Linked DNA regions of Pelagibaculum spongiae. The protein of the gene in region 1 interacts with the protein of each later gene in a pairwise test. Links are inferred from orthologs where the notes say so. Each region holds a gene or a part of one and is shown on either strand. Other genes may lie near its edges.

Evidence for each region.
Region 2: the proteins of DC094_RS18855 (region 1) and clpA interact in binary tests that used the Escherichia coli proteins (3 or more experiments, as listed by UniProt). The link is inferred for Pelagibaculum spongiae from one-to-one orthologs.

Annotation. Positions count from the first base shown.
Region 1 is NZ_QDDL01000011.1:53,508-58,255, reverse strand. What follows is about bases 1-3,302. They hold DC094_RS18855 (ATP-binding protein), read right to left. Parts: upstream 2,958-3,302; coding sequence 201-2,957; downstream 1-200. Other genes in these bases: DC094_RS18850 (ABC transporter substrate binding protein), read right to left, coding at 3,100-3,302; acpS (holo-ACP synthase), read left to right, coding at 1-139. In the rest of the region: more of DC094_RS18850, read right to left, coding at 3,303-4,047; cysteine synthase CysM, read left to right, coding at 4,261-4,748. UniProt on the Escherichia coli protein: Member of the two-component regulatory system UvrY/BarA involved in the regulation of carbon metabolism via the CsrA/CsrB regulatory system. Phosphorylates UvrY, probably via a four-step phosphorelay.
Region 2 is NZ_QDDL01000001.1:20,531-24,750, forward strand. The notes cover bases 226-3,254. They hold clpA (ATP-dependent Clp protease ATP-binding subunit ClpA), read right to left. Parts: upstream 2,857-3,254; coding sequence 595-2,856; downstream 226-594. Other genes in these bases: DC094_RS00105 (arginyltransferase), read left to right, coding at 226-304; infA (translation initiation factor IF-1), read left to right, coding at 374-592; clpS (ATP-dependent Clp protease adapter ClpS), read right to left, coding at 2,902-3,254. In the rest of the region: more of DC094_RS00105, read left to right, coding at 1-225; more of clpS, read right to left, coding at 3,255-3,255; cold shock domain-containing protein CspD, read left to right, coding at 3,490-3,717; icd (NADP-dependent isocitrate dehydrogenase), read right to left, coding at 3,804-4,220. UniProt on the Escherichia coli protein: ATP-dependent specificity component of the ClpAP protease. It directs the protease to specific substrates. It has unfoldase activity. The primary function of the ClpA-ClpP complex appears to be the degradation of unfolded or abnormal proteins.

The DNA of each region.
Region 1 (4,748 bases):
GGGTGCGCCACTCATTGAATTTTTCGATGTTGCAGCAAAAAAGCTAAAGTCACTCGGTGCAGAAACGGCCTGGCTGACCTTAACTGATGAACAAAATATGGCGATGGCAGTGGTCATTTTAGAAGGCAGTCATAAATAAATCGTTGTCATTTTTGTACCCGCCCTTGCGACCACTACGCCAGAAAATCCATTACTAATATCTAGATGTATTGGGTTGCTGCATCTCTTAATCGAGCAATCTCAATTAATATTCCTGGAATCAAAGCTTCTAGTTCAGGCTCGACCTGCTTAAGTTGCAATTCGGTTTCATTAATTAATTGCTTAAGTGCGATTGCTCCAGAATAGGCGCAAGCACCATGAAATCGGTGGACTGATTCAAGAAAAGTTTTCGAATTTTTATCTTGTAGATAATTATCAATAGCTGGCTCTAATTCATCAGTTGCCTGAAGCAACATTTTTAGCATGTCTCTAGCAAGACCTTCGTTATTTCCGGTTAATTTTAAGCTTTGCTTCCAATCGAGTACGGGTGATTTTTCCAATAGGTTTTCGCTGACCGGCATTTCTACTATTGGCGTATCGCAGTGATAGTTGCACCATTTTTCTAATAACTGGTGCATTTGAAATTCTTCCAAAGGCTTGGCTAGAAAATCATCCATGCCGCATTCTAATAACCGTTGGCGCTCACCTGTAGTGGCGTGGGCAGTTAAAGCAATTACTGGCGTGCCTTGCATACCCGCCAATTGCCTTAAATGTTTCAGTGTTTCAATGCCATCCATTACCGGCATTTGAATATCCATAAACACTAAATCAAATGACTGATCTCTTGCAGCTAATAAAGCTTGTTCGCCGCTAATCGCGGTAGTGACCTTAACGCCGGACTGTTGCAATAAAGTTGAAAGTAACAATAAATTAGCATCGTTATCATCAACCGCCAATATTTTAGGGTGATAGCCGGCGGTTGTTGGCTGACTTTCTATTTGTTTGGCAGGTGGGGCTTTACTGAAATTGTTCTCCAAGTATTGCTTGAGTTTGCTCTTACTTGCAGGCTTGGCTAAGAAATAACAATTTGGCAAGGATTTAGCTAGTTGCTCGCCTTTTTGCTGTTCTATATTACCTAGCAGTAATATTTTGCCGCCCATCGATTGTAAAATTTCATTGAGAGATCGAGCATGCTCGGCTATAGCAGAGTCCTGATAATCTTGGTAACTATTAAAACCAAGAATAATCCAGTCGACTTGTTTGCGATCATCGAGCCTTAATTCTATCGAGTCGAGGCTGCTAAAATTTCGGGTTTGCGCGCAGCAGGTATCGACTAAATGGCCTAAAGCCATTCTGGATTGTTCTTTTTTATCCCAATACCAGGTTTCCATAGCAAGTTTTTCTTCAGCTTGCGGCTGTTTAACTGGTTCGGCTTTAAAGGTAAACCAAAAGGTTGAACCCTGATCTTGGCGGCTTTCAACATCCATTGTGCCGCCCATTTGTTGTACCAGTCTTTGAGATATCACCAGACCTAGCCCGGTGCCGCCAAATTCACGACTGGTGCTGGCATCTGCTTGAGTAAAAGCCTGGAAAATTCGATTCCTGACTGCATCTGACATACCGACACCAGTATCACTAACGCTGATTCGAATCGTTAATTGTTCTTTTTCTTCGTGCTCCAGCATTACCCGGATCATCACATAGCCCTGCGGGGTAAATTTAATTGCGTTATTAATCAAATTTGTCAAGATTTGCTGGATCCGCAAAGGATCGGCCCGAATATACTCAGGAACATCTTTGTAAAATACTGGAATCAGTTCGAGTGATTTTTCTTTGGCTTGAGGTGCCAGCAATAAAACAGTTTGCTCAAGACTGTCCCGTAAGTTGGTAAATATCTGATCAAGCGACATTTTTCCAGCTTCTATCTTAGAAAAATCGAGTATGTCGTTGACTATTTTCAACAAATTCTTCGATGATTTGCGAATAGTGAGTAAATATTCTTTTTGCTGTTCGGTTAAGGGAGTTTTTAGCAATAGATTGGTAAAACCGAGCACGCCATTCATTGGGGTTCTGATTTCATGGCTCATATTTGCCAGAAATTCAGACTTTACTTGGCTGGCTTGCAATGCTTGTTTTCGCGCAAGATCCAGTTCAATATTTTGAATTTCGATCGTTTCCAGTGTTTGCCGTAAGTCAGAAGTTGCTTGGTCTACATTGTTTTGCATTTCATCGCGGGCGCTTTCTAAAAACTTTGCCAAAGTATTGATGCCACTTTCGAGCTGATAAAGCTCGCCGCCTGAATTTGAATTGAGCCGAATATCCAGTTTTCCGCGACGTAAGCTAGAAAGTGCCTGCAATACAGCGCTGATTGGGCGGTTAATATCGTTGCCCATTTTGATTGAAAATAACAAGGTGATAGTTAAACCGCCTATTAATAGCAATAGACTGGATAGCAAAGTTTGATATTGGCGCAAGTGCGTTTCAGTTTTACTGACTTCTACGCAACTCCAGCCAAGTAATTTTTGGTTGCTATTTAGATTGCGCTTTGAGCTGGCAAAATAGTCATCAACAAATAAGCTGCGGCTGAATATGGGGGTCAGAAATTCACTAAAATCCTTGTGCTCAAATTGTTGAAGGCCAGTTCCTTGGATATTATTAACGGTTTGGTTGCAGCTATTTAAACTGCCAGTCTGAGCGAGCAGCTTTTTGTCCGAGTCAAAGATGGCAACTGATTGTATTTCTTTATTTGTTAGAGCACGGCTAAGTTGTGCATCTAACGCATTGGTATTGCCAGCAAATATTCCGTATTCACTTGAAGCTGCAAGATGGCTGGAGAGTGAAACGCCTTTTTCAATTAACCGGTTTTGTAGATGGCTGATTAACTCGGAAGTGAAATAAGTTGTCAGAGAGATTGCAACTAATAGCGTTGGCATAAGTGCCAGTGCGAGCAAACGCTTTTTGATCGACCAATGTTTCATATTTTGCTCTTTAACAAGGCTGGAAGTTATGCCTTATTACAAATATTTTTATTTTGTATCCATGTTGTAAATTAACGATCCATGTTAACTAGCGATGTTCACTACCGATATATACAGGTTGGTTATTTGCTTGATGAATTCATTATTGATGCAGCTGTTGCATCAATAATTTGATGGTTGGTAGCGTTATTCCTAAAGATTTGGCAGCGTTCTGGTTAATCGATAGATCAAATAACCAAGGGTGTTGCTTGCCTGCAATATTTTCTTCTAGCCAAAGTTTTTCCAGTAATTCATGCGCCATGAATGCGTATTGTTGCGGCGTGCTGTATAAGCCTGCTAAAGCACCTGCCGCTACATATGCAGGAGAAAAAGCGATGCTGGGTACTCTGGCGCGAAATGTAGATAAAAGCATTGGCTGAATGTTGTTAGGTGCAATTATTTTGGGTTCTGGCAGTAAAATAACCGCATCAGCTCGTTTTAGTAGACGCTCAAGAATTCGCAATGGCATTTTGTTACCAGAAACTGTTGCGCCAATTAATGAATAGCCGTTACTGCGGGCAATATTTTTCAAGTTTGCTAAACGCTGCTGAGGTGGCGGAACTAGTGCAATCAGATTTTTGCTGTTGGGTATTATTGCTCGGGTGAGCTTCAGGTAGCGCTCAAATGGTTGGTCAGCAAGTACTATCGGCAGTGTTTTATGCCAGCTTGTGCCAAGCAGCGCCTTGTTGTTAACCATTAGAGCAATAGTCTTTTTATGGTCAAAACCTCGAGTTTGTGCGAGGCATTCTATTCCCAGGCAAACCAGCCAGTCGCCAGGATTTAAGAAAAGCTTTTTATCACTACTGAAAAGATGAAGTTGGCTGGAAAAATTACCACTATTACTGGCGAGCTGTTCTGCAAATGACTGATAGAACTTATGGATTGCAGGGCTGTGTGAATCGCCAGCGACAATAATTTTTTCTCTGGCAGCCAGTTGCTGTGAGAAAAAAGCGCTTAACAGTAACAGTGAAACTGCTCTGATGATCTTGAAAGTAGGTGATAAAATCAAAGGGATATCTATAGTTGTTTTTGTAATATGCTGGTTATGCATTCTAACAGTGCATTCCTTGGAACCTCAATAACTTCTGAAGGTCTTTAGCTAGTTGAATTGATAGATTGTTTAATAAATGAAAGGTCGACATCATTTCATGGTTGCTGTTTACCCGCGCTAACCCTATTAGTGCAACCGATAGCGAGGTTGAAGTCATTGTCAATCTGCAACAAATGATATGATGTACTGCCAAAAAGAGGTTCTGAGTAGAAAATGCGCTATCCAACAATAGCTGACCTAGTAGGAAATACGCCTCTGGTCGAGCTGACAAGAATCCTGAATGATAAATCTCGCAATAATAGAATTCTCGCCAAGCTAGAGGGCAATAACCCAGCTGGCTCGGTTAAAGACAGGCCTGCATTGAATATGATTGTGCAGGCTGAATTACGAGGCGAAATTCAAGCTGGCGATACTTTAATCGAAGCTACCAGCGGTAATACCGGTATTGCGCTTGCGATGGCTGCTTCGGTTAAAGGTTATAAATTGCGGCTAATTATGCCGGAAAATAGTACCCAAGAACGTAAAGATGCCATGCAGGCTTATGGCGCCGAATTAATCGGCGTTACTAAAGCGCAAGGAATGGAAGGTGCGCGAGATTTAGCTTTGGAAATGCAGCAGCGGGGTGAAGGTAAAGTACTTAATCAGTTTGCTAACCCTGATAACCCGAATGCGCATTACTTAACTACTGGGCCAGAAATTTG
Region 2 (4,220 bases), on another replicon or contig:
AGAAATTCGTACTTCGGAAGGCCTACTGATTTGTGGTGCAGCCGTCGATTGCCTCGACGATGGATTTTCGGCAGTCTATTCATATTTCGATCCAGATTTCAGCCAGTTAAGCCTTGGCAAGCTCATCATATTAAGATTGATCGAGCACTGCCAAAGCAGCCAACTAGCTTATGTTTACTTAGGATATTGGATCGAAAATTGCCGCAAAATGGCATACAAAAAAAACTACCCACCAATGGAATTTTTTAACAGAAAGCAGTGGATCTCAGAGCCAGTGAATCACAATGCCGATATGGATCTTTGAAATCCCCTTGCAGTTGGTGCATTATTGCGACCTGAATTTTAACCCCTTGCAGGATTCAACAGACCTGATATGGCAAAAGAAGACAGCATTGAAATGCAGGGAACGGTGATCGACACCCTGCCTAATACCACCTTTCGAGTAGAACTTGAAAACGGGCATGTGGTCACCGCTCACATCTCCGGCAAGATGCGTAAGAACTACATCCGCATCCTAACCGGAGACAAGGTCACTGTGGCATTGACCCCTTACGATCTGAGCAAAGGAAGAATCACCTTCCGAAGCCGCTAGTATTAAGCTTCGGCCAAGGCTGAATATCTGAATACCAGAGACTGGGCATTTTCATCCATGTCAATTTTGACATGGCCACCGCCTGCTAACTCTCCGAATAACAGCTCTTCTGCCAAAGGTTTTTTCAGCTTGTCACGAATGACACGAGCCATGGGGCGAGCTCCCATGGCCCGGTCATATCCTTTTTCTGCTAACCAAGCACGAGCTTCCGCACTGACATCTAGCGTTACGTTCTTACCTTCCAGCAGCACTTCCAATTCAATAATAAATTTGTCGACCACATTATGGATGACTTCCAACGGCAAGTGAGAAAATTGAATCACACCATCAAGACGGTTTCTAAATTCTGGCGAGAAAGTCCGCTTTAATGCAGCCGAGCCATCACCTGATGCTTCTAGCGAAGTAAAGCCAATACCCTTGCGCGTCATTTCTTCAGCACCAGCATTGGTTGTCATGACAATGATAACGTTTCGGAAATCAGCCTGACGACCATTGTTATCGGTCAGCGTACCGTGATCCATTACCTGCAACAGCAGATTGAATACATCTGGATGCGCTTTTTCTAATTCATCAAATAACAATACGCAGTGAGGGTTCTTAACGATCGCCTCAGTTAACAAACCACCTTGGTCGTAGCCAACGTAACCTGGAGGCGCGCCAATCAAACGAGAGACCGTATGGGCTTCCATATATTCAGACATATCAAAGCGAACTAGCTCAATCCCTAGATGAATTGATAACTGACGCGTCACTTCGGTTTTACCAACGCCCGTAGGACCCGCAAAAAGGAAAGAACCAATCGGTTTATCATCACCGCCTAGGCCACTTCTCACCATCTTGATGGATGAACCCAGTTGGTCGATCGCTTCATCCTGACCAAAGACAACCAAACGGAGATCTCTTTCGAGATTTCTAAGGTTTTCACGATCATTGGCAGATACAGTTTTTGGCGGGATTCGAGCAATATCAGCAACGATCGATTCAATCTCGGCCAAACCAATTGTTTTACGTCGTTTAGATACTGGCAATAGCTGTTGTCGGGCACCCGCTTCGTCTAGAACGTCGATCGCTTTATCCGGCAGACGTCGGTCACGAATAAACCTTTCCGAAAGCTCTGCTGCAGCTTTAATGGCAACATTGGCATACTTAATCCCATGGTGCTCTTCGTAACGTTCTTTGAGACCCTTGAGAATAGCGATTGTGTCAAAAACATCTGGCTCATTGACATCAATTTTCTGAAAGCGTCGCGCCAACGCATGATCTTTTTCAAATATGCCGCGATATTCTTGAAAAGTAGTTGAACCAATACATTTCAAATCGCCCGAAGCCAATACGGGCTTAATCAAGTTAGATGCATCCATCACACCACCTGACGCAGCACCGGCACCGATAATGGTATGGATTTCATCAATAAATAAAATCGCACCGGGATGTTTCTTCAGTTGAGATAAAATGCTCTTCAGACGTTTTTCAAAATCACCGCGATATTTAGTGCCTGCCAATAAGGCACCCATATCGAGTGAGTAAATTTCTGCAGAAGCAATTACTTCAGGAACCTGCCCATCAACAATTCGCTTTGCCAAGCCTTCAGCAATCGCTGTTTTACCAACGCCTGCTTCACCCACTAGCAAAGGATTGTTTTTACGGCGACGACATAACACACGAATAGTTCTTTCGACTTCTTTATCCCGACCGATTAATGGATCAATAACGCCATTTCGCGCCTTCTGATTCAAATTAACCGCAAAATTTTCCAAAGAACCTTTATTACTTGGCTCCGACTCTTCATCTAACAAAGAATCAGTATCAGCAGTTGACGAGTCATCTTCGATTTTCGAGATGCCATGCGAGATACAATTAACAACATCTAAACGGCTTACCTGCTGTTGGCGTAAGAAGTAAATAGCCTGGCTTTCCTGTTCACTAAAAATGGCCACCAATACATTGGCACCCGTTACTTCTTTCTTACCAGAAGATTGAACATGAAATACCGCTCGCTGCAGTACTCGCTGAAAACCCAAGGTGGGCTGGGTTTCTCTGTCGTTATCATCACTAGGAATTAACGGTGTGGTTTCATCAACAAAATTGGTCAAATCAGCGCGGATTTTCTCGATATTGACACCGCACGCTTTCAATACACTTACAGCAGCTTGGTTATCTAGCAAGGACAGTAATAAATGCTCAACTGTCATAAACTCATGCCGCTTTTCCCTAGCTTGTCGGAATGCGGCATTTAACGTTTGTTCAAGTTCTTTACTCAGCATGAAGAAAGGACTCCTGGGTTTAAACGGACCGAAAGCGAAACTCGCCTAGCCTTCGACCTTTTCCATGGTGCAAAGCAAGGGGTGCTGGTTACGTCGTGAGAATTCATTCACACAGGCTACCTTGGTTTCTGCAATGTCGCGCGTGTATATCCCACACACGCCACGCCCTTGATGGTGAACTTGAAGCATTACCTCGGTAGCCGACTCTTGGCTGTGAGAAAAAAACTGCCCAAGCACCTGAATAACGAAATCCATCGGGGTGAAATCATCATTCATTAGAATAACCTGATACATGGCAGGCGGCTGTAGCTCGGGGGGAGCGACTTCAACTTCAAAGTCATTTTCGTACCCGGTTTGAACTCCACCGCTCTTGATTTCCAAGTCTAGCTGACAAAACAACGCTTTTCTCCCGCTGTCATATTTATGAGAAACAGTACCACTCAAAAGGTTCCATAACTTTACTTAATAAAACCACGTTGCGTTCAGTAAACATATAGCAGATACATTCACTACTGTAGTAGGAAAATAAGCTTGACTTATAGCTCACCATAAACAAAAGTTAATCCTGACGTACGTCAACAAACGCAAGCGCGTTTGCATGGATATAACTACAAAGCAAAGGAAGTTTGGAGTATGGCAACCGGCACAGTGAAGTGGTTCAACAATGCTAAAGGATATGGCTTTATTTGTCCCGAGGAAGGGGGCGAAGATCTGTTTGCTCACTACTCATCGGTCACGATGGAGGGATACAAAACCCTCAAGGCCGGACAAGCAGTGACATTTGATGTACATGAAGGCCCAAAAGGCTTACATGCCATCAATATTGCATCTGGCGAAGAAGCTGAGACTACAACTCAATAAAATGCCCAAAAACTAAAAAGGTCGGCTAATTAGCCGACCTTTTTTATGCCTGAATATCCGACTAAAGCCGGATATTCATTCTGCAATTACATTTGACTGATAATTTCATCGCCAAACTGAGAGCAGCTCACCAACTGTGCATCATCCATTAAGCGCTCAAAATCGTAAGTAACGGTCTTGGCTTGGATTGCACCATTGGTGCCCTTAATAATCAGGTCTGCCGCTTCTTTCCAGCCCATATGACGCAACATCATCTCAGCAGAAAGAATCAACGAGCCAGGATTTACTTTATCCTGACCAGCATACTTAGGTGCAGTACCATGAGTAGCTTCAAACATTGCAATACCATCACCCAGGTTTGCGCCTGGAGCGATACCGATACCACCAACCTGTGCTGCCAATGCATCAGAAATATAATCGCCGTTCAGGTTCAAAGTAGCGATAACACTATATTCAGATGGACGTAACAAGATTTGCTGCAAGAATGCATCAGCAATCACGTC